2 regions of the Macrococcus sp. CoH-51_TC_04 genome follow, and region 1 is predicted to be linked to the other one. Evidence: riboswitches for the same ligand, from Rfam matches in the RefSeq annotation. Region 1 holds a riboswitch; the other holds the start of a gene.

What was found. A riboswitch is a leader RNA that binds a small molecule or an ion and turns the genes downstream of it on or off. The one in region 1 is predicted to bind FMN.
Region 2: another riboswitch for FMN. It lies ahead of ribD (bifunctional diaminohydroxyphosphoribosylaminopyrimidine deaminase/5-amino-6-(5-phosphoribosylamino)uracil reductase RibD); the one in region 1 lies ahead of ACZ2V4_RS02065 (ECF transporter S component).

The regions. Positions count from the first base shown of each region.
Region 1 is NZ_JBVGOY010000001.1:394,600-405,305, forward strand. Features, by position in the region: gene rpsA (30S ribosomal protein S1) at 1-919, opposite strand, end outside; gene cmk ((d)CMP kinase) at 1,000-1,650, opposite strand; gene ACZ2V4_RS02030 (asparaginase) at 1,725-2,690, shown strand; gene ACZ2V4_RS02035 (YpdA family putative bacillithiol disulfide reductase) at 2,706-3,686, opposite strand; gene ACZ2V4_RS02040 (CBS domain-containing protein) at 3,732-4,379, opposite strand; gene ACZ2V4_RS02045 (LysM peptidoglycan-binding domain-containing protein) at 4,397-5,446, opposite strand; gene ACZ2V4_RS02050 (RecQ family ATP-dependent DNA helicase) at 5,523-6,905, opposite strand; gene ACZ2V4_RS02055 (helix-turn-helix domain-containing protein) at 6,895-7,839, opposite strand; gene ACZ2V4_RS02060 (ferredoxin) at 7,972-8,196, shown strand; gene ACZ2V4_RS02065 (ECF transporter S component) at 8,259-8,789, opposite strand; FMN riboswitch at 8,839-8,956, opposite strand; gene ACZ2V4_RS02070 (ATP-binding protein) at 8,981-10,706, opposite strand, start outside.
Region 2 is NZ_JBVGOY010000002.1:165,257-175,962, reverse strand. Features, by position in the region: gene ACZ2V4_RS03795 (FAD/NAD(P)-binding protein) at 1-917, shown strand, start outside; gene hutG (formimidoylglutamase) at 910-1,845, shown strand; gene ACZ2V4_RS03785 (LysR family transcriptional regulator) at 1,805-2,692, opposite strand; gene hutU (urocanate hydratase) at 2,824-4,473, shown strand; gene hutI (imidazolonepropionase) at 4,492-5,724, shown strand; FMN riboswitch at 6,342-6,468, shown strand; gene ribD (bifunctional diaminohydroxyphosphoribosylaminopyrimidine deaminase/5-amino-6-(5-phosphoribosylamino)uracil reductase RibD) at 6,606-7,631, shown strand; gene ACZ2V4_RS03765 (riboflavin synthase) at 7,636-8,259, shown strand; gene ribB (3,4-dihydroxy-2-butanone-4-phosphate synthase) at 8,259-9,449, shown strand; gene ribH (6,7-dimethyl-8-ribityllumazine synthase) at 9,446-9,910, shown strand; gene ACZ2V4_RS03750 (proline dehydrogenase family protein) at 9,947-10,706, opposite strand, start outside.

The DNA.
Region 1 (10,706 bases):
AAATATGCACAAGGCCTTGTAATCCTTTATCAATTTCAACGAAAGCTCCAAAGTTTGCTAGACGAACAACTTCTCCATCAACGATGTCTCCGATACTAAACTTCTCTTCAATCGTTTCAAACGGCCCAGGTAAAGCAGCTTTAATTGATAAAGAAACGCGTTCTGCTTCTTTGTCGACGCTTAATACTTTAACCTTAACTTTGTCGCCGATAGACAGAGCATCTTCAACCTTATCGATATGATCATGCGTAACTTGAGAGATATGTACAAGACCATCTACTTCACCGATATCTACGAACGCTCCGAAGTTTGTAATACGTAAAACTTCGCCTTCGATTACAGAACCAACTTCAATTTCATCAAGACGTTGTTCCTTTTTCACTTTGTTCTCTTCAGCTTCGATGGCTTTGTGATTTAAGATTACACGGTTCTTCTCCTGATCCAGTTCTTCAATCTTTAAAGTTAATACTTGACCAACGTAGTTTGAGAAGTCTTCAATATAATTCGTAGAAATTAAAGATGCCGGAATAAATCCTCTTAGGCCTACATCAACAACAAGACCACCTTTAACTGCTTCTTTAACTTCTGCTTCTAGCGTTTCATCATTTTCGAACTTTTCTTTTAATGATTCAAATGATTCAGATTCATCTAGTTGACGTTTAGATAAGATGTAATGACCATCTTCCTCTTTATCTTCAATCTTAGTAACAAACGCTTCAATCTCATCGCCAATTTGAACGACTTCTTCAGCATTGTCAATATGTAGACTTGAAAGTTGACTGATTGGGATGATACCATCATATTTTGCACCATCTAAGTTAAGAACGACATGTTTCTCTTCAATCGCTTGTACCGTTCCTTTAACCTTGTCTCCTTCTTGAATTTCTTTAATCATTGCTTCGTTAAATTCTTCTGTCATTGTGGATTCCTCCTTGAAATTACAACTAGTGTTATTATAAACTTCTTACAAATCGAGCTGAAAGTCAAGGAATACGCTTTTTACATTGCGCTTTTTGCTAATTCAATAATCTGGGCTGTCACTTCTTCTATTGACTTTCCCGTTGTATCAATTTCAATAGCATCCTCTGCTTTTGTGAGCGGCGAGATTTCACGCGTCATATCCAGGTGGTCACGACGTTCAATATCTCTTTTCAATTCTTCGAATGTTGAGGCAATCCCTCTATTTCTGTTATCAATCAAACGACGTTCTGCACGTTCTTCTACAGAGGCTACCATATACACCTTTAATTCAGCTTCAGGAATAACTTTCGTTCCAATATCTCGACCATCCATAACAACACCTTTATGCGCTGTCATATTCTGCTGAAGATTCACAAGTTTCGTTCTAACACTTTCAATACTAGCAACCCTAGACACATTTGATGTAACATCGTGCTCTCTAATTCTATCGCTGACATCACTTCCATTGAGATAAATGCGCTGACCAGATCTATTGATCAGCTTCAAATCTATATGCTCAACCAACTTATCGATTTCTATTTCAGGCTGCTCTAAATGTGCGAGTGTAATCGCACGATACATCGCCCCAGTATCCACATAAATCATGCTTAATGCTTCAGCGACACGCTTAGCAATTGTACTTTTTCCTGCTGCTGCAGGTCCGTCTATTGCGATATTTATCTTATTCATTTATATACCTACCTTGTTGTTTAATCTTAATTATTCTATCATAGAGCTATATCAATGTATATTGGAGGACTAAAATGAAAAATATTCTCGTAATGCATACAGGTGGAACAATCAGTATGTCTGAAAATGCGCAGGGTGTCGTCACAACGAATGACACAAATCCTATGTCAAATATCGAAATCATTCAGTCGATTGCAAACATTACTGAAAAACACCCATTTCAAATCCCCTCTCCTCATATGACCCTTAAACATATGAATATATTAAGAAAATCAATTATCAATGAAATATACGAAGAAAACTATGATGGTATCGTCATCACACATGGCACTGACACACTCGAAGAAACAGCATATTTTCTGGATTTGACCCTCAACGTTTCAATTCCAGTAATCTTAACCGGCGCGATGCGTTCATCCAACGAAATCGGGGCAGATGGTCTGTATAACTACATCTCCGCAATACGTACAGCTTGCCATGATGATGCCAAAAACAAAGGCGTGCTTGTTGTGTTTAATGATGAAATTCATACAGCTATGAACGTAACAAAGACCCATACATCAAATACAAGTACTTTTCAAAGTCCAAATTACGGACCACTCGGTATTATCACGAAAAACAATATTTATTTCCATCATCATCCATCAACACATCCCCCGCTGGTTAAAGTCAATGAAGCAATTAAAGTTGGACTCGTAAAAGCCCATAGCGACCTAGACTCAGACTTAATTAAATTCTTTGCTGATCAGGAATATGACGGGCTTGTTATAGAAGCGCTTGGACAAGGAAACTTACCGCCTTCTTCATTAGACGGCATCCAACATCTAATCGATAAAAATATCCCGATTGTCATCGTATCCCGATGTTTCAATGGAATTGCAAGTGGTAACTATCAGTACGAAGGTGGCGGGTATGAGCTACAGAAGATGGGTCTCATATTCTCCAATGGACTTAACGGTCAGAAAGCGCGTTTAAAACTTATCGTCGCAATAAGTAATGGCTTAAATGATGCTCTTCTTGACGATTACTTCAAACGTTAAAAATACGCGGACAAATTATTGTCCACGTATTTCTTTTTTTATAATATCATCAGCTATCAGTCCGCCGTGAAATTTTCCGTTTTCAATGAATATCGTATTCGCGTCATTTCCTGCTGCGATCACCCCTGCGATATATAAATTGTCTATATTCGTCTCCATCGTCTCTTTGTCATAGAAAGGTGCTGTCCCGAATTCATTTGTTATGAGTTCTATCCCCATATCACTTAAAAACGTGTAGTCCGGGTGATAGCCAATCATTGCAAAAACAGTATCATTTTTGATTGCCATTTCTCCATCAGGGGTTTGAATGATCACTTCAGAATCATTGATAGAGGTTACATGACTATTAAAATAGAGTTTAATTTTTTCATGATTAACAAGGGATTCGTAAAGAGGTAATATCCAGGGTTTCACACTCTTAGAATATGTATCGCCGCGATACACAGCTGTCACTCGTGCACCAGCTTTTTCAAGTTCGATCGCAGCGTCAATTGCAGAGTTTTTACCACCAATGATCAACACATCCTGATCAAAATAAGGATGGGCTTCCTTGAAGTAATGCTGCACCTTATCTAAATCAGCACCCGGTACATCTAATGTATTCGGCTGCCCATAATAACCTGTCGCAACTGTAACGTAATTACATTTATAGTGTGCTTTAGTTGTCGTGATGATAAATTCGTCTTCATGCTTCTCCACTTTTAGAACTTCTTCGCCAGAATGAATCTTTAAATCATGATATTTCACTACACTTCTGTAATAGACAAGTGCTTGGTTTCGATGCGGCTTATGTTCTTCAACAATAAACGGAATATCACCGATACTCAATTTTTCACTCGTCGAGAAAAAAGTCTGATGTGTCGGATAATTGTAGATTGCTTCGACGACATTCCCTTTTTCGATGATAATATTATCTATGCCTTTCTTTTTTTGCTCTATACTTGCTGATAATCCACATGGACCAGCTCCAATTATAATACTTTGTACGTGTTTCATTTTTTTCACCTTTCTTAAATAAAAAAGGGCTCAAAAGAGCCCCCTCTAGATTTCGTCATGTTCTTGTATATCGAGAATCTTAAAGCCATTGTTTTTAAGATACTTTGTAAACTTCTTAATATTTTTACTATCTTCAACTTTAACAATCATTCTTCGATGCATCTTATCTGTTTCGTCAAACGTTACAAAAGAAATAGCATTTAACTTATACTTCTTCAATGCTGAAGCAAGACGCATGATACGCCCTTCTGCATCTATTGATGTAATGGCAATGCGCACACCTTTTTGATTCATTCCAAATGCAGATTTAAACTGCTCCATAACATCAAATCGTGAAACCACGCCTAAAAAATCGTTGCGTTCATTGATAACACTTAAAATCGGAAAATCTTGTAATGTTAAGAAAGACTCTTCGAATAGCGCATCATCTTTAACACTATATTCATCAAGAGGAAGGATATCCTTAATCTTTGTGTTTTCAATGAATTCATCTCTTAGTTTGGGTGTCTTCATAAAGAAGAAATGTCTAAAGATGCTATAACGTGTCGCTGTGCCAATATATTTTCCTGTTTCAACAACAGGCATCCCGTCAATACCATGGTGTTCAAGCTTGTCAAGCACACTCTTAACCGTGTCATCTGGACTGGCAACATAACATTTTTCTTTAGGTATCATTATTGACTTTAAATACATAGTACCGCCCCCTTTTTTTATTTTGGTATAACTAACGTTTGTCCTTGTGAAAGATTATTGTCTGAAATACCATTTGCCTGTCTTATCTTTTCAACATTTTCTGGAGAGCCATTACCATAGTATTTAATCGCTATTCGGTAAAGATTCTCTTTAGCATTAACGACGTGTGTCGCCTGCGCCTGCTGATTGTCAGACTGGTTATTATTTGAAGCAGCTGATGATTGTGATGCATTGTCTGTTTGTGATGCATTATCCTGAACTTCTGCTGTTTTTTCTTCGGCTAATCTTGCTGCTTCTGTTTCATCAGCAGCTTTTTGTGCTGCCAGACGTTCTTGTGCCGCTTTTTCCTGTGCTGCTTTTTCCTGTGCCACTTTTTCCTTAGCTGCTTCTTCCTTAGCCGCTTCTTCCTTAGAAGCTTCTTCCTTAGCTGCTTCTTCCTTAGCTGCTTTTTCTGACTCTGCCTCTTCAACAGTCTTATCCTTAGCTTTGTCTGTTTTTTCTTCAGCAGTTTTCTTCTTGTCGTTCGTTGCTACTTGTTCTGTATTATTATGTTTATTATCACTTTGAGAATTGATATAATTTGCAAGCAGCAACATAATTGGCAGTAGTATTAAAATCGCAGCAATCAGTGGAATAAATTTCTTAAGTCCACTATTATCCTTATCTTCTTGCTGTTTTCCCTTTTCAGGCTTTTCTTCGACAGTCTTTGCATTTGCTTTATTTACTTTTGCAGCCGCTCCTGCTACCCCTGCTGCACCAGCTGCTTTTTTACTGTTAGAGACTTGTTTATTAGTCTTTTGATTGTTATCTCTTTTGTTGTTTTTCTTAGCGCCAGCGCCAATAGTTCCTGCTTCTTTGTTATCGTTAGTATTGTCTTCACGTTTCTTTCTTTCTTGTGAACGGCTACGACGTGAGACTCCACGAGGCGGAAAAATATCTTCTTCAGTTTCTTTTTTTCCTTCATATGTTTCTGAACTTACTTCTTCAGTTTCAACCGTCTCTTCTTGTTGTCTTTCGATCTTTTGTTTATTCTTTTCAAATTCATCTTTAAAATCATTTTTTGACACGTTTATCCACCCACTCATCAATTTATAGTCTATTCTTATTATAGACAAACACTATTGCTTTAGTAAAGTATTACAGCTATAAAAATAACCTTTCTAAAATTAATGCCACAGGCTCAAGTTGAATACTTTTAGTAATATTTTCATATCTTTGCAAATCTGTCACTTTGCACTTGTGACACTGATTACGTTCATAAAATTCATCTGAATTTATCGAAGATGTCCTCAACATGCCGGAAAGTTCATGGTGGAGACAATGATTGCTATGCACATACGCAAGCATCTTTGATAATAACTGCTGTTGCTCATATTGATGCGCCTTTAATTTATCAGCGATAATGTTGTTAGCAAACTTGCGATGAAAAATATCAAGCTTCTCTTTCTTTTCCGCATCATAAATATTTTGCAGAGTATAATTATGTAGATCGCTTGTGTCAATAGCGTCTAATTCGAGCAGTCGTGACGCTTGTGCGATATCATTATTATTATATAGGAGTATCGATTGACAAGAGTGATGATCTCTTCCTGCGCGACCAATCTCCTGAATAAACTGAAGGATTGATGCTGGGATGTGATAGTGAATCACCGTACGGATGTTTTTCTTATTGATTCCCATTCCAAAAGCACTGGTTGCACATATTACATGTACTTCATCTTCCATAAACCGACTCTGTACTTCAGTACGTTCACTATAGGTCATATCTGCATGATATCTGTCCACAATAAAATCCTCAGAAAGCGCCTCGTATAAAGCATCACATACCTTCTTCGATGAGAAATAGATAATAGTAGGTCCACTTTCTTTAAGTACTTTTTGTAGAAATATGAGCTTATCATCTTCACGCACTTCATATTTATACAAGTACATATTGTCCTTATTTTTGAGAAAATCATGTACTTTCAATGGCCTTCCGATAATCTCCTCAATATCATGAACAATCTTTTTTGTTGCTGTAGCTGTTAGAGCGATTACCTGTGCATTATGTCTATCAATCACTTCATTCACAAGTAAGTAATGAGGACGGAATTGAAATCCCCATTGAGAAATGCAGTGTGCTTCGTCCAGTACAATATGCGTGAACCTTATGCGAGAGAATAATGCTTCTGCAAGTTCACTTTGTAACCATTCGGGAGAACAATAAATAAATTGATAGCTATCAATGCGATGCGTAATTATCGAAAGTTCCGCACGTGATAGACCTCCATGAATAGCTACAGCATCAATTTTACTCATCTTCAACTGCATCACCTGGTCCTCCATCAAAGCAATTAACGGGGTGATAACGAGCGCTTTTCCGTCGGTAAATACAACTGGCAGCTGAAACGTGATTGATTTACCACTTCCAGTAGGCATCAGTGCTAATACATCTTCATTATTCAATATACTATCAATTATTATTCTTTGTTCCTCATTTAACTTTTTAATCCCAAAACGCTTATTTAGCAAATGTTCAATCGACATGATCGTTCCTTTCCATCAGACTGGCGTATACAATACCAATCTTCAGCTTGAAATAATCTTTAACCTCTGAATGCTCATAAAATGATTTTAGCTTTCCATATGTTAACTGACTATAAAGATGAACAATTGCCTGCAGTTCATCCGCGCTAATAAAACGTGAAATCTCCACAGGATAATCTTTAATCATCATTTCAATAATATGGTCCTGGATAGTATGCTCTCTTAAACGAAGCAAACGAGCAGTTTCATCGATAGTATAACTATTTATCAGCTGGTACGTTCTTGCCGTATTCTTATGTAAGGGCACCTTGTAATAAAGATGATTTAATAGATGGAATGATTCATTCCGAAGCAAATGCAGTATATAGTTTTTCTCTGCCAATAACATAAATTTCAAATGAGATGTTTCAACATTTAATAGTCGTGCCAATTGTTCATCGTTTCTTGGATGTATATCATGGCCCGTTATTTTATATACGAAATAGCTATGTTTAAATTTATCTTGCACTAAAGTTACAAGTTTAAAGAAATCTAGCTGCAGAAGGTTGAAGTCTTTAGTTTTCGCCCGCCTTATAACTTCTTTAACCTGCGACTGTACAATCAGGTTGTTAGAGACTGGCACATACCTATTTGTGCCATAACTCATTTCTGAAGATGCCTGAATAAGTAGACATAACGTCTCAAAACTCATCTCAGATGCAAGGTAAAAATAAGGGAAAAGCATGTGCTCTCGTTGCTTATCATTGTGACTTAACATACTTGTGAATGCTTCAAAAGGATAGCCTGGTGCAATCTCGTAAACAGGTAAAAGATGCTGCATAGAGGCGTCAAAATATGTCTGCTGCGTTCTTGCTCCGGTTACAATATTCCATAGACTTTTTATAGATTTATCTTCACGATAATGTGTACGTATGTAAGTTGATATAGAATTCATAGGCATCTCCTGAATCTTTTTGTTGAAAAACCATTAAACAATCACTAAAATAGTTATGTACATTGTTTATATATTTTATCATGAAATTGGTGGGAGGCGAAAATTTTGGCAGGTAAATATACAATTGTTGATATGGATACATGTATTGCATGTGGTGCTTGTGGTGCTGCAGCTCCAGATATATATGATTACGACGACGAAGGTATTGCTTACGTAATATTAGATGACAACCAAGGGACTCAAGAAATACCTGAAGAACTTGAAGAAGATATGATCGACGCATTTGAAGGTTGTCCTACAGACTCAATCAAAGTGGCAGATGAATCATTTGATGGTGACGCACTGAAGTTCGAATAATATAACAAACCCGGACTACTGTAGAAAATAGAGATTATTTTCTGCAGTAGTCCGGGTTGTTTTTATCTGGTTTTAGGCAGTACATTGAGCAATATAATCGATAATATCGCGAGTAGTATGCCTTTGATAATATTAAAAGGGATGATGCCGGCTGTAATAATTACCTTTAAGTTATTAGAGATATCAGTGAAATTCATTATCATACCGTAAAGCGGTAATAATACGAAATAATTCATAATACTCATTACCATCGTCAATACGATTGTTGCACATAAAAATCCAACGATTAGTCGTTGCTTTCTCCCTTTAGTTACTGCATACAATGTCAATATCAATGATGTCCCTGCAAGAAAATTCGCAACAGGCCCAATTGGATCTGTCATATTCATCAAGAAATTTAGCAAGTTTTTAATGACTTCGACTCCAATCGCTCCAAGTGGTCCAACAGTGAAAAGTGCGATAATTGCAGGAATATCACTTAAATCAATTGTGAGATAGGGTGGTAAAAATGGTAACGGAAACTTTAAAAACATAAGTAAAAAAGCAACCGCACTTAATAGACTCACCGTAATGAGTCGTCTTGTCTTATTAATCTGTGTCATTTCCTTCTCCTTCTATCCATCTTACAAAGAGGAGGAAAACCTCCATCTTCTCCCATCCAGACTGTACTGTCGGTACTGGAATTTCACCAGTTCAGCTGAGTAATCAGGTCGCGGACTGTAACCGCCGGTTCGGAATTACACCGACCCCGAAGATGAATGATATATTTTTTATAGTATATATCTTACTTGTTATTCTTTGTATCGTCAACTTTTGGGATTGAGATAACAAATGTTGTGCCTTTGCCGACCTTGCTATCCACATTTATACTGCCATGATGACCTTCTATAATTGATTTGACGATAAATAATCCTAATCCGGTACCATGTTTACCTCTCGTCCTAGCCTGATCCACCTTGTAGAAACGTTCAAATATATTATCGATATGTTTCGGCGCAATACCCACACCTGTATCAGAAATACTGATGATGAGGTTCTCATCGTCTTCATCAGTATGAATACTAATTACATCTCCTGCAACAGTATAGCGTAGTGCGTTATCAATGATATTGGTAATCACCTGAATCATCTTATCATAGTCTAACCAAGCTTTAGAATGATGCCCATAATGAGTTTGAATGTCTGTCTCATGTTTCTCGGCCACATGTTTGAAGTTCATTATCGTTCTTTCTATCAGCTCCTCTATGTCAGTAGCTTCTAAATTCAGAACTTGTTCACCGGCATCAATTCTAGCTACATTCAGCAGTTCATTCACAAGACGATTCAGACGCTTTGATTCGTCAAGAATAATATTTAGAAATTCATCCACATCAGACTTTTCGCTGACAATACCATCTAGAATGGCCTCCGTATATCCTTGAAGCATTTGAATCGGTGTTCTCAGTTCATGAGATACATTTGCAATAAACATCTGTTTCATTTGATCAATCTTCTTCTCTTCAGTCATATCCCTAATGATAGCTACAGCCCCATTACCTTGTTTTATTTCTGGATTGTCGACTGGAGAAACAATGAGCACATAGTGCTTATCTTTGGTTGTAATTTCATTATATACCGTATCTTCCGACTGCATCACTTTATTCACAGTATCACTCAAGGCTTCAATCTGCTGTTGGTTGATGTCATCCAGAAATTTCTCTGCCATTGGATTTTGAAGCTGCTTCTCTAGATGCATATTGAAACTCAGCACGCCATCCTCCATTGCATTGATTAATCTGTCCCTCAAATTTCTTTCAGAAGATATCCTGTTCATGTTCAAAGTAATATCTTCTTCCATCTTATTAAATGCAAGAGCAAGTTCTCCAATTTCGTCACGTGATTGAACCTTGATTTTCTCATTTCGCTCACCCCGTGCAAGTTTAAACGCCGCTTGCTTCAGATGAATTAATGGTTTAGTTATACGTGTAGACAAGAAAAATGCAAATATTGTCGTCAAAATTAGCAGCACGAGTGCAACTAAAAATATGATGATTGCGATGTAGTTGAAAGCATCGGATATCGTATTGGTATCTTGATAAATAAATATTGCGCTTCCATTATATTCAAATGCCTGAGAAGGGTATCCTACGAGCAGATATTCATGTTTGCTGCCCTGATAATTGACTTCGATTGACTGAACAACAGTTTCATCTTTTTTATACACAGCATCAAATGCTTTGTTCGTCTGAATTTCTTTTAACATCAATGCTTTTAACGGATCCTCAATGTTCTTATGTTGATCCTGTTTATTCGTAATCAATATCAGTCCAGCAGGGTTTTCGATCAGTTCTTTCACATAGTTCATTGCATCACTTTTGTCATGCCGACTCATAAGGACGAGTTCAACTTTTTCTGCCTGTTGCTTTAATGCATGTGCAGATTCACTCATCAAATAAGCATTAAAAAAGCTCATCAGTGCAACCGATAATATAATTAAAACTGTGGTTACTATAAACAATATAGTTAACCAC
Region 2 (10,706 bases), on a different contig from region 1:
ATGAGAAGAGCATTGAAGCGAACAAAGATTATGCGGTTATTGGGACAGGCCTTTCAAGTCTCGATATTGTGCGTTACTTTATCGCACATAGTACGAACAAGTTAGCGCTTATCAGCCGTGATGGTAAGGTACAGTCGGTCCGTGGTAAGATGCAGAAGGTCAAGTTTAAATATATAACGCATAAGAAACTTGAGAAAATCAAAGTGGCGCATCATGGTTATATTCCATTGGAGGAATTGGTAGAAAGGTTCAAAAAAGAGCTTGATGGACTCGGCTTAGATGTAGAGAAACTACGTATTAACCGTTCAAATCCAGTACGTGCATTAAAATTTGACTTGAGTCATCCAGAAGAGGTCGGGCTGATGCAGTCATTCGTCCTTGAAATAGTCCATATCGCATCGTATATATGGCCATTTATGACACGAGAAGATAAAGCAGCATATCGCAAACACTATGCACCGATACTAGATGATTATGCGAATCCAATGCCTGAAGGAACGGCAGAGGAACTGCTCGATGCCCTTTCTAGTGGACGCGTAGAGATCTATAGAGGAATAACAGACATTGAGTATAAATATAATAAGTTCCGCATTCACACAAAGGATAAAGAGCTACGTGTACATTATGTGTTTAATGCGACAGGCCCAGCAAAAGCTTACAAGGATGCAACTGAACCTAATCCTTTGATTGAAAACCTTGTGAATCAGGACTTGCTGATTGAGCATCCAGATGGAGGTTTCTATGTAACGCCGATTCGCAATCAGGTTATTATGAGAGATGGTGTCATGTCACGCTTCTTTATGCTTGGACAGAAGACATCTGGTGTCAACTACTTAGATAACGGTATAATGGAACTGATTGATGAAGCGAAACGAACAGTTAAAGCTCTAGCTGAAGAGGAGGGATTGGATGTATAGCAAAGCAGATGCTGCATTATGGAATGGCAGAATAGATGATAATGATAATCGTGCACATTTTAGAAATTTTCAAGTAGCACAAGTAGTAGATGCAGAAGGTGAGCTTACAGAACGATTTGATGTTGGTATACTCGGGTATGCGGTTGATCGTGGTGTCTATCTGAATCAAGGCAGGGTGGGTACGAAGCAAGGGCCTGATGCGATACGTACAAAGTTTGGTAACCTGCCATTGATGCATGATTTATCAATTGCTGACTTCGGGAATGTGACGACTGAAGAGAAGTTTGTTGAGAATGTGCAGCATGAATATGCTGAACTCATTGATAAGACGAATGACTATGCTAAGTTCCACCTGTTAATCGGTGGAGGACACGATATTTCTTATGCGCATTTTAAAGGATTAAAAGCTTTATATCCGGAGCAGTCTATCGGTGTCGTCAATATTGATGCGCATTTCGATCTGCGCGATAGTGAATATGCAACGAGTGGTACAGGATTTAAACAGATACTTGAAGAAGATGCAGATGCCGGCTACCTCGTGCTTGGGCTGCAGGAAGCGGGGAACACACAGCATTTATTTGAAGTAGCGGAACAGTATGACGTGAAATATGTGCTCGCTGAAGATATCGACTATGATACGACAGATGAAATTATCCAGTCATTTATCGAGCAGTATGACATTATTATGCTGACGCTATGTCTCGATGTGATTGACAGTGCATATGCACCAGGTGTCAGTGCACCGTGCAGCTTCGGACTTACACCTCAGCAAGTAGAGCGTCTTATAAGAGAAATACTCTCATATGGCAAGACGCGTCATCTAAGTATTGCTGAGATGAATCCAGAATATGATATAGATGAACGCACTGCAAAGCTTGTCGGCAACATCATGTTTTTTGCAGTGCACCGAAATCCCAATATTTTATAAAGCCATCTATTAAAGAAAGTACTCTCGTGGAGTGCTTTCTTTTTTTGTGGTAATTGATATAGATTGTGCGACTGATGTTCGGACGAATCGTAATCGCATTAAGATGAGATGCATTATGAGACTGATAGTATATTTTAGGGATGACTGCATAACCGATACGCTCATGCACATAGTTAAGCGCCGTTTCAAAACGATCCACTTCAAGCACGATATGAGGCCTGATATTATGCCTTAAGAAATAATCATTTAGATGTTTACGGACTTGAAAGGAGTCATTCGGCAGAATCAGCGGCAGATCGCCTAGATTGACGCTTCTTTTATTATTAAATGTATCGTTTGGTGCAGTGAGGATATAGTCCTCTGAATATAATGGCAGTGAAATAATGTCATCATGGATAAGCTGTTCATTTGATAATGCGATATGGACATCATAATTGGTGATGGCCTGTGTGATCGCATCTGTCGTCAATATTTCTCTGATCATATAATGCTGATCTGTATCATGCTCTTTATGCTGCGCGATAACAGTGCTTACCCATTTACTTGCAGACTCTAATATACCGATTTTAATTTTAGGGTTATTGCTGTAATTTAAGTCATACATTTGTTCGACCGTCTGCTGATATTTATGTACAATATCTTTTGCATACTGATAGAACAGAATACCACGCTCCGTAATCTTGATTTCCTTCGTACTTCTCGTCAATAGCTTGTATCCTATTTCCGTTTCCAGCTTCTTGATTGCAGCCGTTAACGATGGCTGACTAATATGCAGATACGCACTCGCTTTCGTGAAACTTTGATGTTCAACAACCGCAATATAATATTCGAAATGTAGAATTTTCACTGTTCATGCTCCTTTTATAGTTAAATCCTATTAATAATTAGTTTATTTATATTAGATAACTATATAATAGCAGATTATAATAAGTAACGAGCACAATAAACTGAAAATTTAAATAAATGGAGGCGATTATAATGAGAAATATTAGAGCAAAGAAAGGTTTAGAAATCGAATGTAAAGGCTGGGAGCAAGAAGCGGTATTACGTATGCTCTATAACAACTTAGATCCAGAAGTTGCAGAGCACCCTGAAGACTTAGTTGTCTATGGGGGTATCGGTAAAGCAGCACGTAACTGGGAAAGCTTCGATGCGATTGTTGAAAGCTTGCGTAATTTAGAAAAGGATGAAACGTTACTTGTTCAGTCTGGTAAACCTGTCGCAGTGTTTAAGACGCACGACCAGGCACCACGTGTATTATTATCTAACTCTGTATTAGTTCCGAAATGGGCAAACTGGGAGCATTTCAATGAATTAGATAAAAAAGGCTTGATGATGTACGGGCAGATGACTGCAGGAAGCTGGATCTACATCGGTTCCCAAGGGATTGTGCAAGGAACGTACGAAACATTCGGAGAACTTGCAAATCAGCATTTCAATGGAGACTTAGCAGGTACGATTACATTAACTGCAGGACTTGGTGGTATGGGCGGGGCTCAACCGCTTGCTGTCACGATGAATGGTGGGGTAGTTATCGGTATAGATGTCGATGAAAGCCGTATCGATAAACGTATTGAAACGTGTTACTGTGATGTGAAGACGCATAGTGTAGACGAAGCGATTCGCCTGGCGACTGAAGCGAAAGACAAGAAGGAGGCATTATCAATCGGACTTGTTGGTAATGCTGTCGATGTCTATAAAGAACTATTAGATAAAGACTTTAAAGTTGATATCGTAACAGATCAGACAAGTGCCCATGACCCATTAAACGGTTATGTACCAGTTGAATACACATTCGAAGAAACAGTGAGGATGCGTAAGGAAAATCCTGAAGAAGTTGTTCGTCTAGCGAAGAAATCGATGGCGAAACACGTTGAATACATGCTTGAGTACAAAAAACGTGGCGCAGTTGCATTCGATTACGGAAATAATATCCGTCAAGTTGCATTTGACGAAGGTGTTACAGATGCATTCAGCTTCCCAGGATTCGTACCAGCATACATTCGTCCGCTATTCTGCGAAGGAAAAGGACCGTTCCGCTTTGCAGCATTAAGCGGGGATCCAAAAGATATTGAACGCGCAGATGAAGAGATGCGTAAATTATTCCCTGATAATAAGAAATTAATGCGCTGGTTAGACTTAGCAAGTGAGAAGATTGCATTCCAGGGATTACCATCTCGTATCGCTTGGCTCGGATACGGTGAACGCGCTAAGATGGGGTTAGCACTAAATAAACTTGTTGAAACTGGAGAGATTTCTGCGCCTATCGTTATCGGTCGTGATCACTTAGATGCAGGAAGTGTTGCAAGTCCGAACCGTGAAACAGAAAGCATGCAAGATGGCAGTGATGCAGTGGGAGACTGGGCAATATTGAACGCACTAATCAACACTGCAGCTGGTGGATCATGGATTTCATTTCACCACGGTGGCGGCGTAGGTATGGGATATTCATTACATGCTGGCATGGTTGTTGTAGCAGATGGCACGAAAAACGCTGAAGAACGATTACAACGTGTGCTCACAACGGACCCAGGTATGGGTGTAGTGCGTCATGTTGACGCGGGATATGATATTGCGGTTAATGTTGCGAAAGAAAAAGGCATCAATGTACCAATGCTTGACAAATAATAGATGGGGATGGTTATGATGAACGATTTAATAATTCAGAACATTAGTGAACTAATCTTACCGAAGAAGACAGACAAACCTTTAAAGGGTGCGGAACTTGCAGACCTTAAAATTATAGAGAACGGAACGGTCGTTATTAAAGATGGCAAGATTGTTTATGCCGGAGAATTTAATGATGAGTATGTAGCAAGTGAAACGATTGATGCGAAAGGAAAGACAGTATCACCAGCACTCGTCGATGCGCATACACATTTAGTGCACGGCGGCTCACGTGAACACGAAATGAGCTTGAAACGCCAAGGTGTGTCATATCTTGAAATTCTTGAGCAAGGTGGGGGCATTCACTCTACAGTGAAAGCAACACGTGAAGCGAGTGAAGATGAGTTGTTCGAAAAAGCAGAGCATGAATTACTGCGCATGATTCATCACGGTGTACTCAGTGTTGAAAGTAAAAGTGGATATGGTTTAAGTTTAGAGCATGAGTTAAAACAGTTACGCGTTTCAAAAAGATTACAGGAAAAGTACGGCATCAACATGAAACATACGTACCTTGGACCACACGCTGTACCGAAAGATAAAGACAGTGACGTGTTTATTAAAGAATGTATCAGTGATTTAGAGCAAGTGAAAGATTTAGCAGACTTTGCGGATATCTTCTGTGAAACAGGTGTGTTCACAATCGATCAGTCTCGTGAATACATGCAGGCAGCGAAAGAGCATGGCTTACCAGTGAAAATCCATGCCGATGAAATCGACCCGCTTGGTGGATTAGAACTTGCTATCGAAGAGAATGCCATCAGTGCGGACCACTTAGTAGCAGCAAGTGAAAAAGGGAAAGAGATGCTAAAAGATAGCGATACAGTCGCAGTATTATTACCGGGAACAACGTTCTACCTCGATAAAAATGAATACGCAGACGCACGTGGTATGTTAGACAATAACGGTGCCATTGCAATTGCGACGGACTACAATCCAGGAAGCTGCGTAACGAGTAACTTACAGATGGTGATGAGCATTGCTGCACTGAAACTCAAGTTATCACCGAAAGAAATCTGGAATGCCGTTACAGTCAATGCTGCGAAAGCTATTGGGTTAGACGCTGGAACAATCGATGTAGGTGATGAAGCGAATATAGTGGTGTGGCATGCGAAGAACCATGAGTACATACCATATCAATATGGTGTTAACCATGCAGAGAAAGTGATTCATAAAGGGAAAGTCATTGTTGAGAATGAATTTAAGTTGAAATAGTACGATGTATCACCCTCAATTTTAAGTTGAGGGTGATTTTTTTATAGGGAATATCGGATAGGGGAGCGAATTGAGTTGGCTCACAAAAAATAAACATGAGCCAAGATGATGCTCACTGCGTATAGAGAACCACCAAGTTGGCTCACAAAAAATAAACATGAGCCAAGATGACGTTCACCGCGTATAGAGAACCGCCAAGTTGGCTCATAAAAAATAAACATGAGCCAAGATGCTGTTCACTGCGTATAGAGAACCACCAAGTTGGCTCATAAAAAATAAACATGAGCCAAGATGACGTTCACTGCGTATAGAGAACCACCAAGTTGGCTCACAACAAATAAACATGAGCCAAGATGCTGTTCACCGCGTATAGAGAATCGCCAAGTTGGCTCACAAAAAATAAACATGAGCCAAGATGACGTTCACCGCGTATAGAGAATCGCCAAGTTGGCTCATAACAAATAAACATGAGCCAAGATGACGTTCACTGCGTATCAAGGACACTTCTCAGCTATCACACCTCAGCATCGCCACCTAAAACATCCGAAATCTTTCCATTGATTTTTCGGTCAAACTTCGATACGATTAACTTGTCGTAATTGACAGACAAGTTAATAACATTCTTTCGGGGCAGGGTGAAATTCCCAACCGGCGGTGATAGCCCGCGACCCTTATGCACTGCATAAGGCTGACTCTTTGAAAATCAGAGGCCGACAGTTAAAGTCTGGATGGGAGAAAGAATAAGGATACCATTAATCGATGGTTTATTTGTTGATAACTTAAAACTCGACGATATCCATTTTATGGTCTTATTTGTTGAACCTAAATTTCCAATCTCCCGAGCATATTTTGTTCGGGAGATTTTTTTATAGGAGGAACAGATGTATATTAACAAAGCATTTGAATTAGTGAAATGGACAGAAGGACAGACAGGTATGAATCCGACAGTCGGCTGTGTCATCGTGAAAGATGATCGCATTGTTGGCATCGGTGCGCATCTGACTGAAGGTGAGGCACATGCTGAAGTGAATGCGATTCATATGGCAGGGACTCATGCGCAAGGTGCGACACTTTATTGCACGCTTGAGCCGTGCAGTCATCATGGGAAGACGCCACCTTGTACTGAAAAGATCGTCGCTGCTGGCATAAGCAAGGTTGTCTATGCAGCGTCAGATGTAACGTTATCATCAGGTGTAAGCTATATGCAGTCTAAAGGCATTGAAGTTGAAAAGGTAGAAGATGACGCAATCGCTGCGTTTTACGCACCGTTTTTCACGAGTAAAACATCTTCACTACCATATGTCACAATTAAGATGGCAACAACGATTGATGGTAAAACTGCCGATGATGAAAGTATAAGCAAATGGATTACGAACGATAAATCTCGTGCACATGCGCATCAAGTGCGCTACGGGATGGATGCGATTATGGTTGGGTACAATACCTACAAAAAGGATACGCCGACCCTTGATGCGAGACTTTACAAAGATAAACGCATTAAAAAAGTCATCGTTACAAATGGTCCGTTTGTATTAAATACACAAGACGATAACGATTATGATAGGTCGCGTTTAATCATCGTTTCAGCCATCGATCAGCATATCGATGGTATTACGGTCATCCATGTCCCGCGCTTAAGTCCAGAAGATATATTAAAAGCGCTTTATAATGAGCGCATCCGTAATTTATTAATTGAAGGCGGAATGCAGACCATCCGCACATTTATAGAAGCAAAGTGTTATAACGAAATACACCACTACATTGCCCCGAAACTGTTAGGTGGAACTTCAAAACATCAGTTTTTAACGACTGATACTCTTTCCTCAATGCGTGATATGACGCATTTTAATCTTGTCTCTGTAAATCAGTTCGACGACGACGTACTCCTTATTTACAGAAAGGCGTGATCTCTTGTTTACAGGTATCGTAGAAGAAGTCGGTACAATTTCTCAGATAAAGCAGCAAAGTGATACGACAGTGATGACGATTAACTGTCAGGAAATATTATCCGATATACATATCGGTGATTCAATCAGCGTGAACGGTGTATGTTTAACGGTAACGTCATTTAATGCGCAATCGTTTACCGTAGACATCGTGCGTGGAACTAGTGCGATTACGCTTTTTCATACGATGAAAGCCGGCACTCAAGTAAATCTTGAACGTGCATTACTGCCGACGACGCGTCTTGGTGGCCACTTCGTCAGTGGACATATCGACACTAGTGTCTCAGTAAAACGTATCCAGCATAATGAAAAGACATATATTATCGAACTGGAACTACCACCACAGTTTAAGAACAACGTCATTCCGAAAGGTTCTATTGCAGTGAACGGCGTTTCACTCACGATCTTTGAACTGACGAATTCAATCACATTAAATATTATTCCTGAAACGGTACGCAGCACGATGCTTAATACACTTAAGACTGGCGATAAAGTGCATATCGAATTTGATATGCTTGGCAAATATATTCTAAATCAGACGAAGTCGAGTGATACACTCACTTTATCTAAACTGGAGATGATGATGTAATGTTTGATTCCATTGAAGAAGCACTGCAAGATTTGAAACTTGGTAAACCTATAATCGTAGTTGACGATGAAGACCGTGAAAATGAAGGGGATTTGATTGCAATCACAGACTTTATGTCTGAAGAGACGATTAACTTTATGATCACTCATGCGAGAGGTCTTGTCTGTGCACCGATTTCTCACGCACTTAACGACACACTAGGACTGCTACCGATGACCATGAACAACCAGGATCCGAATAAGACGGCATTCACAATCAGTATCGATCATAAAGATACGACGACAGGTATCAGTGCGAAGGAACGTTTTATGACAGTGAAAGCACTGGCAGATAATAATGTCACGTTAGCTCAATTTAACCAGCCGGGTCATATCTTCCCGCTCATTGCACAGCAAGGTGGCGTACTTAAACGAAAAGGTCATACAGAAGCTTGTGTGGATCTGGCAAAGCTCTCTGGTGCAAGTGAGACGGGCGTCATCTGTGAAATTATTAAAGATGATGGGACGATGGCAAGACGTGATGACTTAGTCATTTACAAAGAAAATCATGACCTGAAGATGATTACAATCGATGCCATCATTGACTATATTAAGTCAACGAAGCCACTTGTCACACGAGAAGCGAAAGTACATATGCCGACAGATTTCGGTACATTTCAGATGTATGGCTATAAAGAAATTTACTCGGATAAAGAACATGTCGCTTATGTGAAACCTTACAAAGGCATCCCTCATATACGCATCCATTCAGAATGCTTAACAGGTGATGTCTTCCATAGTAAACGTTGTGATTGCGGCAAGCAGCTTGAAGAAGCGATGCAGCATATTGATAAGCACGGCGGTATACTGCTTTATTTAAGACAGGAAGGCCGCGGTATCGGACTTATTAATAAATTGAAAGCATATGAAAAAATAGAAGCGGGCATGGATACGGTAGAAGCAAATCACGCGCTAGGATTTGGGAGCGACTTGCGCGACTATGCAGTTGCAGCATCAATGTTACGTGATCTCGGTGTTCATAAAGTGGAGTTACTGACGAATAATCCACGCAAAATTGATGGATTAAAACGCTATGGCATTGAAGTGATTGAACGTATTCCCCATCAATTTCAAAGTGTTGATGAAAATAAAGATTATCTAGAAACAAAAAAACAAAAACTAGGACATTTACTAAAGGAGAATTTAATATGAACTATAGTGCAAAGTTAACAGGTGAAGGTTTAAAGATTGCAGTCATTACATCACGTTTTAATCATTTTATTACAGACCGCCTGACTGAAGGTGCAATCGATACTTTAGAACGACATGGTGTAGTTAAAGAGGATATCGATACATTTTTAGTGCCAGGTGCCTTTGAACTTCCTTTTGTAGCGTCTAAGCTTGCACAAAAGAAAAAGTACGATGCAGTTATAACGTTAGGTTGTGTTATACGCGGGGCAACGACACATTATGATTATGTATGTAATGAAGCGGCAAAAGGTATTGCAAAAGCCGGAGAATACGGTACACCGGTCATCTTCGGAGTAGTAACAACTGAAAGTATTGAACAGGCGATTGAAAGAGCAGGAACAAAAGCAGGGAATAAAGGTGGAGATGCTGCAATCAGTGCGATTGAAATGGCAAACTTGAATAAGATGATGGATGAATTATAAAACGAACCCCATGTGATATTTCACATGGGGTCTATTTTATTTTCTTTTGAATAATTTCGATAATGCGATGATACCAACTGCAGCACCTGCTGCAATACCAGCATTCTTCTTCACTTCAGGTGTTGCGACGGATTTGTACACAAGCTGTAAGTTTTGCGGACGCTCAGCTAAGCGACGCATGAAGTAACCGTACCAGTCTTGTCCGTAAGGTACGTATGTACAGAAATTATATCCTGAATTTGCTATCTCTACTTGAAGCTCAGAGCGGAAACCATACAGCATCTGGAATTCGATTAAGTCTTTGTTTAAGTTATGCTGTGCAATAAATTTCTTCACGTGATCGATAATGTTATGATCATGTGTTGCGATTGAAGTCATCGCCTTCGCATTTAATAGACGTTGCTCGATGATCTTGATATAGTTCGCATCGATCTCTTCTTTTGATTGGTATGCTATTGATGCATCTTCTTTATATGCACCTTTTACAAGGCGTAGACGTACGTCCTGATATTTATCAATTTCTTCAGAAGCACGGAAAAGGTAAGCCTGAATGACAGTACCGACATTTTTAAATTCACCTTTTAAACGATCTAACATTTCGAATGTCTGTACAGTGTGACTGTAATCTTCAGTGTCCATATTCACATGCATATTGCCGCATTCATAAGCTTTCATTAAGATCTCACGAACGTTTTCATAGCAGAACTCAGGGTCAACATCCAATCCAATCTGTGTTAACTTGATCGACATATGTGCATCAACACCTGTGTCATAAATCGCCTGGATCATTTCTAGA